2 regions of the Gulosibacter massiliensis genome follow, and region 1 is predicted to be linked to the other one. Evidence: riboswitches for the same ligand, from Rfam matches in the RefSeq annotation. Region 1 holds a riboswitch; the other holds the start of a gene.
What was found. A riboswitch is a leader RNA that binds a small molecule or an ion and turns the genes downstream of it on or off. The one in region 1 is predicted to bind thiamine pyrophosphate.
Positions count from the first base shown of each region.

Region 2: linked by a shared signal. The riboswitch ahead of EJL01_RS04815 (thiamine ABC transporter substrate-binding protein) and the one ahead of thiD (bifunctional hydroxymethylpyrimidine kinase/phosphomethylpyrimidine kinase) in region 1 are both predicted to bind thiamine pyrophosphate.

Region 1 covers NZ_UYZX01000001.1:1,717,149-1,720,862, reverse strand. Annotated here, with positions in the region: gene thiE (thiamine phosphate synthase) at 1-359, shown strand, start outside; gene EJL01_RS08200 (3-oxoacyl-ACP reductase) at 356-1,147, shown strand; gene thiD (bifunctional hydroxymethylpyrimidine kinase/phosphomethylpyrimidine kinase) at 1,151-1,981, opposite strand; TPP riboswitch at 2,052-2,145, opposite strand; gene EJL01_RS08190 (MFS transporter) at 2,190-3,464, opposite strand; gene EJL01_RS08185 (formyltetrahydrofolate deformylase) at 3,487-3,714, shown strand, end outside.
Region 2 covers NZ_UYZX01000001.1:992,760-996,473, reverse strand. Annotated here, with positions in the region: gene gdhA (NADP-specific glutamate dehydrogenase) at 1-1,308, shown strand, start outside; TPP riboswitch at 1,346-1,449, shown strand; gene EJL01_RS04815 (thiamine ABC transporter substrate-binding protein) at 1,498-2,550, shown strand; gene EJL01_RS04810 (ABC transporter permease) at 2,537-3,714, shown strand, end outside.

The DNA.
Region 1 (3,714 bases):
ACGCGATCGTCGGCCTCACCGCGAACACGTCCGCCCACCTCGCGGCCGTTGCCGCGCTGCCGGTCGGCACGGTCGACTACCTCGGCATCGGCGTGATCCGCCCGACCTCGACGAAGCCCGACCATCCGCCCGCCCTCGGCGTCGCGGGCTTCGCCGCCCTCGCCGCGAGCACCCCACTGCCAGCGGTCGCGATCGGCGGCATCCGTCCCGACGACGTCGCCCCGCTCCGCGACGCCGGCGCGGCGGCCATCGCCCTCGTCTCGGCGATCTGCGCCGCACCCGACCCCACACTCACCGCCCGCGGCCTCGCCGCGGCCTGGCACACCGCATCCGCTTCCACCCGAAAGGCCCACGCATGACCACCACCATCGACCCCACCACCGCGCTCCCCCTGGCCGAGCAGCTCGTGCTCGTCACGGGCGGCGCGCGCGGACTCGGCCGCGCCCTCACCCAGGCGTTCGTGCGCGAAGGCGCCCGCGTCGTTGTCAACTACCGCTCCAGCCGCGACGCGGCCGAGCAACTCGAGGCAACGAATCCCGGCCGCGTGGTCGCCTCTCGCGCCGACGTGCGCGACCCCGCCGAGGTCGAGCAGCTCTTCGCCGCCGCCGACGCCGCATTCGGTGCGCCCGTGACCACCGTCGTCAACAACGCGCTCATCGACTTCTCGTTCAACGGCGACGCGCGCGCGAAGGCCGATGAGATCGACTACGCCGAATTCGACACCCAGTTCTCCGGCACAATCCGCGGCGCGCTCAACGTGATTCAGACGGCCGCCCCGCACTTCGCCCGCGCGGGTTCGGGCCGGGTGATCAACATCGGCACGAACCTGTTTCAGTACCCCGTCGTGCCGTACCACGACTACACCGCCGCGAAGGCCGCACTGCTCTCGCTCACGCGCACCTTCGCCGACGACCTCGGGCCTCGCGGCATCACCGTGAACATGATCAGCGGCGGCCTGCTGCGCACCACCGACGCGAGCGCCGCGACGCCGGATGCGGTGTTCGACGCCATCGCGCAAGGCACCCCACTGCGCTCGGTCACGACGCCCGAGCAGTTCGCCGACGCCGCCCTGTTCTTCGCGTCGCCGTGGGCGCGCGCCGTGACCGGCCAGAACCTCGTCGTCGACGGCGGGCTCGTGAAGAACTAGCGGCTACGCGCCAACGACCGCGGGCACGGGCCAGAGCTCATAAAAGTGATGCACCGGCCCGTGCCCCGAACCCACCTCGAGTTCGTCGGCGTGCCGCAGCGCGCCCGTCAGGTACCGCTTCGCCAGCTCAACGCTCGTGGGCACGTCGTGCCGTGATAGTAGCGCCGCGATCGCGGCCGAGAGGGTGCAGCCCGTGCCGTGGGTGTTGCGGGTGCGGATGCGCGGGGCCGCGTACTCGCGCACGCGCGGCTCGTCGGCGTGCCCGCTCGCGAGCAGGTCGACGCTCGCCTCCCCCGCGAGGTGCCCGCCCTTGAGCAACACCCACTCGCTGCCGCAACCGCGCAGGCGCCGGAGCAGCTCGCGCATCCCCTCGACGTCGCGGGGTTCGGCGCCGCCCGCGAGCACGGAGCCCTCGGGCAGATTTGGAGTGATGACGGTGGCCCGCGGCAGCAGTTCGTCACGGATTGCCGCGACCGTGTCCTGCGCGAGCAGATGGTCGCCGCTCTTCGCGACCATCACCGGGTCGAGCACGACCGGCACCTCAGGCACCGTGTCGAGGCCGCGCGCAATCGCCGCGACGATGCCCGCGTTCGCGACCATGCCGATCTTGATCGCGTCCACGCGTACATCGTCGGTCACCGCGGCGAGCTGTGCCGCGACGAAGTCGGGCTCGAGGGCGATGATGTCGCGCACCCCGTGCGTGTTCTGCGCGACGACCGCGGTGATCACACTCATGCCGTACGCGCCCTGCGCCGCGAAGGCCTTGAGGTCGGCTTGGATGCCCGCGCCGCCGCTCGGGTCGGTTCCGGCAATTGAGAGAACGTTGGCAATCATGGTCGACCTCGGCTTCCTGAGCCGCCACGAGGACGAATGCGACGCCAGCAAGCCAGCGCGTGCCGACGTACCAACGTCGCCGCGACATCCCTCCGCGAGTGCGAACTCGATCAGGTTCTCGGGTGTAATCTCAGCCCCTCGGTGGGGCACCCCGTGTCTTCGGCCAGGCTAGCGCACGCCGGCTCGCGCTCGCTGGCAGCGACGCGAATCAGCGGATGGGCGGGGTTGCGACCGCCGCGCGTCGCCGCCGAAAGTCCATCACCATCATGCCGATGAACGCGCAGCCGACCAGGGTGAGGAACGCGGGCGCGACCGACCAGATGCCGTAGTCGTCGAGGAGGAGGCCGCCGATGAACGCGCCCGAGCCGATGCCGAGGTTGAAACCCGAGGTATAGAGCGCGCTCGAGAGGTCGCGGTGCTTGCGTGGCGCAACCGCGAGCAGGCGCGACTGGAGCAGGGTCGGGAGGAACCCCATCCCGGCGCCCCAGAGCGCGAGGCCCACGACGACGAGCGGCAACACCTGCGGCGCGAACGCGAGGCTCCCCGCGCCGAGCAGCATGCAGGCGTACGCGACCGCAAGGCCGAGCGTTGACCGGTTCGAGAAGAGCAGGCCGGTGATCATCGTCGCCAGCGCCGAGGTGATGCCGAAGGCGAAGAGTGCGGTCGCGAGCCACTCGGGCGGCAGCGAGACAATGCCGAGCAGGTACGGCGAGATGTAGGAGTAGAAGGAGTAGTTGCCCGACATCGTCAGCGCGCACAGCAATATGAGCAGGGCGACGAGATACATCGAGCGGGTTGGCCGTGGCACCCGAGGGCCGTCGAGGCCGGTCTTCTCGACGTCACCAATCGGCTGCGGGGCGGGCACGACCTCGATGGCAGAGGTCTCGGGTTGCTCCTCGACCCGTTTCGGCAGCACGAACCAGAGCAGCGCCGCGACGAGCACGCAGAGCGCGGCGATCGCGAAGAACGTCGTGCGCCAGCCGAGCACCTGCCCGAGCGCGGTGCCGAGCGGCACGCCGAGCACGAACGCGAGGCCACCGCCGCCGCCCGTGATCGACACCGCCTTCGTGAGCTGTTTCGAGGTGACGAGCGCGCCGGTGTACGACGTCACGGTCGCCCAAAAGACGCCGTGTGCGGCGCCCGTGAAGATGCGGGTGAGCACGACGATGGTGTAGCTCGGCGCGAACGCGGTGCCGATTGTGCCGATCGCGAAGGCCGTGAGCACGCCGACGAGCAGGATGCGCTTCGGCACCCGCTGCAGCAGGTAGACGAGCGGCGTCGACAGTGCGACAACGGTGAACGCGAAGATCGTCATGAGCAGGCCGATCTGCGACTCGCTCGCGCCGAGTCCCGCTGACATGAGCGGCATGAGCCCCGTGGGCAGCATCTCGACCGTCACCGAGAGGAATGTCGCGGCGGCGAGTGTGATGAGCGGGATCAGCGGAAACGGCCGTTCTGGCGCGCGTGACGAGGTTTCTGGCACGCTCTGAGGCTACGCTGGTGCGGTGACTGACACGCCCTCGAACGCCGCCGCATCGCCCGCTTCGCACCTTGTGCTGACCCTCGTCTGCGACGATCAGCCCGGAATCGTGCACGAGCTCACGGGAGCGATCACGCGCGGAGGCGGCAACATTGTCGAGCTGCAGCAGTTCTCGTCGCTCGATGCCGGCCGCTTCTTCCTGCGCTGCGAGGTCGAGACCTCGTCGAGCCGTGCCGACTTCGAGGCCGGCATC
Region 2 (3,714 bases), 720 kb from region 1:
GCCCGCAACGCCGGTGAGCCGGAGTTCCATCAGGCAGTGGTCGAGGTCCTCGACTCACTCGCCCCGGTGCTCGAAACGCACCCGGAGTACCTCGACCAGGACGTCATCCGCCGCCTTTGCGAGCCCGAGCGTCAGGTGATTTTCCGTGTGCCGTGGATCGACTCGAAGGGCAACGTCAACATCAACCGCGGGTACCGCGTCGAGTTCAACTCGGCCCTCGGCCCGTATAAGGGTGGGCTGCGCTTCCACCCGACGGTCAACCTCGGCATCGTGAAGTTCCTCGGCTTCGAGCAGACCTTCAAGAACTCGCTCACGGGACTGCCCATCGGCGGAGGTAAGGGTGGCAGCGACTTCGACCCGCACGGCCGCAGCGACCGCGACATCATGGCGTTCTGCCAGTCGTTCATGACCGAGCTCTACCGCCACATCGGTGAGTACACCGACGTGCCCGCGGGCGACATCGGCGTCGGCACGCGCGAGATCGGCTACATGTTCGGCCAGTACAAGCGCATCACCAACCGTTTCGAGTCGGGCGTGCTCACGGGCAAGGGCCTCTCGTGGGGCGGCTCGCTCGTGCGCCCCGAGGCGACCGGCTACGGTACCATCTTCTTCGCTCGCGAGATGCTCGCGACCCAGGGCGAAGATTTCGACGGCAAGCGCGTCTCGGTCTCAGGCTCGGGCAATGTCGCGATCTACGCGATCGAGAAGGCGCAGGAGCTCGGCGCGGTCGTCGTGACCGCCTCGGACTCGAAGGGCTCGATCTACGACCCCGACGGCATCGACCTCGACCTGCTCAAGCAGATCAAGCTCAAAGAGCGCGGCCGCATCAGCGAGTACGCCGACCGCCGCAGCAACCGCGTTGAGTTCCACGAGAACCGCAACGACGTGTGGCAGGTACCCGTCGACGTCGCGCTGCCCTGCGCCACACAGAACGAGCTCGACGTGCACGCCGCGCAGACGCTGATCAACAACGGCCTCAGGGTCGTCGCCGAGGGCGCGAACATGCCGCTCACCGCCGACGCCGCCTCGCTCATGCGCGAGACCGAAGGCGTGCTGTTCGGCCCGGCGAAGGCCGTGAACGCCGGTGGCGTCGCCACGAGCGCGCTCGAGATGCAGCAGAATGCCTCGCGCGACCGCTGGACCTTCGACTACACCGAGACGCGCCTCGAAGAGATTATGGTCGACGTGCACGAGACCTGCCGTGCGACCGCGCAGGAGTACGGCGCCCCGAGCGACTACGTGCTCGGCGCGAACATCGCCGGTGTCACCAAGGTCGTCGACGCGATGATCGCGCAGGGCCTCGTCTAGGCCGATTCGCCCCTGCCCGCCAGCCGGGTAGGATGAACGAGAACGACAGGGGAGCGCCGAGCGGCGCTGAGAGTGCCACACTGGCAGACCCTCGAACCTGATCCGGCTAGTACCGGCGAAGGAAGTCGAGTTCTCTCCATCCGGGCGCTGTGTCGCGCGCGGATGCCCTCCATGCGAATGGAGGACTGAATGCTACGTCGATCATCTACCCGACTTGCCTCAACCGCCGCCCTCGTGGCGACCGGGCTGCTACTGAGCGGGTGCACGCTTGTCGGCGGTGCTGGGGGAAACGAGCCGAGCTCGTCCGCCCCGGGCACCGTCACGATGCTCACGCACGACTCGTTCAACGTGAGCGACGAGCTCATCGCCGAGTTCGAATCGGCGACCGGCTATGACCTCGTCATCACCTCGCCCGGCGACGCCGGCGTCGTGACGAGCCAGCTGTTGCTCGCGGGTGATGCCCCGGGCGTCGACGGCGTATACGGCCTCGACAACTACTCAGCGCAGACCGTGGTCGACGCCGACGTGCTCGCGCCGTACACCTCGCCGAGCCTGCCCGCATCCGCCGACGACCTGGTGCTCAGCGACCAGCTCACGCCGATCGACCAGGGCCAGGTGTGCGTCAACATCGACCACGATTGGTTCGAACACAACGGCGTCGACGAGCCGACGACGCTCGACGACCTCGCCACCGACGAGTACGCGCCGCTGCTCGCCGTGACGAACCCGCTCACCTCGTCGCCCGGCCTCGCGTTCCTCGTCGCGACCATCGCCGAGTACGGCGACGGCTGGCAGGACTACTGGCAGCAACTGCTCGACGGCGGCGCCAAGGTCGAGGGCAGCTGGTCGGACGTCTACTACGTCGATTTCTCGGGAGCCGAGGGCGCGGGCGAGTTCCCGCTCGTGCTGAGCTATTCGTCGTCGCCGGCCGAATCGGGCGGCACCACGGGCGTGCTCGAGGCGAGCTGCACGACCCAGGTCGAGTACGCCGGCGTCACGAAGGGCGCCGAGAACCCGACCGGCGCGCAGGCATTCATCGACTTCATGCTGAGCACGGAGTTCCAGCAAGCACTGCCCGAGTCGATGTACATGTACCCGGTCGACGACGCCGTCGAGCTGCCGAGCGAGTGGGCCAAGCACGCGAGCCTCGTCGATGAGCCACTCGACCTCGACGCGGCTGAGGTCGCGAGCAACCGCGACACTTGGCTGGAGGAGTGGAACACACTGTATGAGGCGAGCTAGCTGGGTCGCGGGCGCCGCAGTTCTCGCGTTCCTCGCCGTCTTCTTCGGTTGGCCCGTGGCCAGCATGTTGTGGCGAGGCATTTCGAGCGACTCCGGCATCGACCTCACCGGCTACGGTGAGGTGCTTACCAGCGCTCGCACCTGGCAGCTGCTCGCGAACACGATCGGCCTCGCCCTCGCCGCCGCGCTCGGCGCGGTGGTGCTGGGCGTGCCGACCGCGAGCATCCTCTACCGCCGGCGCGTGCCCGGCGGCGCGCTGCTGCGCGGCCTCATCACCGTGCCGTTCGTGCTCCCCACCGTGGTGGTCGGTGTCGCCTTCCGGGCGCTGCTTGGGTCGACCGGCCCCCTCGGTTGGCTCGGGCTCGACGGCACGACATTCTCGGTCGTGCTCGCGCTCGTCTTCTTTAATGTCGCGGTCGTTGCCCGGCAGGTGGGGAGTTTCTGGCGCGGCCTCGACCCGCGTCTCGCCGAGGCGGCGCGCACCCTTGGCGCGTCGCCAACGCGCGCGTTCCTCACCGTCACGCTGCCGCAGCTCGTGCCGGCGATCGTCGCCTCGGCGTGTCTCGTGCTGCTGTTCTGCTCGACCGCGTTCGGCATCGTGCTGACGCTCGGCACGCCCGCGCCGGGTACGCTCGAGACCGAGATTTACACCCAGACCACGGTGTTCCTCGACCTGCGTACCGCGGCGGTGCTTTCGACCCTGCAACTGCTCATCGTCGTCGCGACCTTGGTCGTCTCGGCCCGGCTGAACCGCCGCACCGAGTCGCGCCTCAAGCTTCGCGACAACCCCGAGCTGCCGCTGCGCCGCGAGGACGTCCCCGCCGCCGTGATCGCCGCATTCACGGTGTTCGGTCTCGAGCTGCTGCCGCTCGCGACCCTGCTCATCCGCTCGGTGCGCGTCGACGGCGCCTGGAGCCTTCACAACTACGCGGCGCTCTCGAGCAGCGGCGACGGCTTCTCTGGGGGAGTGACCGTGCTCGCCGCGCTACAGCACTCGCTGCAGGCGGCGGTCGACGCCACCTGGATCTCGCTGCTCTTCGGCATTCCCCTCGCGCTGCTGTTGTCACGGCGCGTGCGTGGGGTCGCGGCCGCCGGCCAGCGCGTGCTCGACCTCGCGATCATGCTGCCGCTCGGCGTCTCGGCGGTGACCCTCGGCTTCGGCTA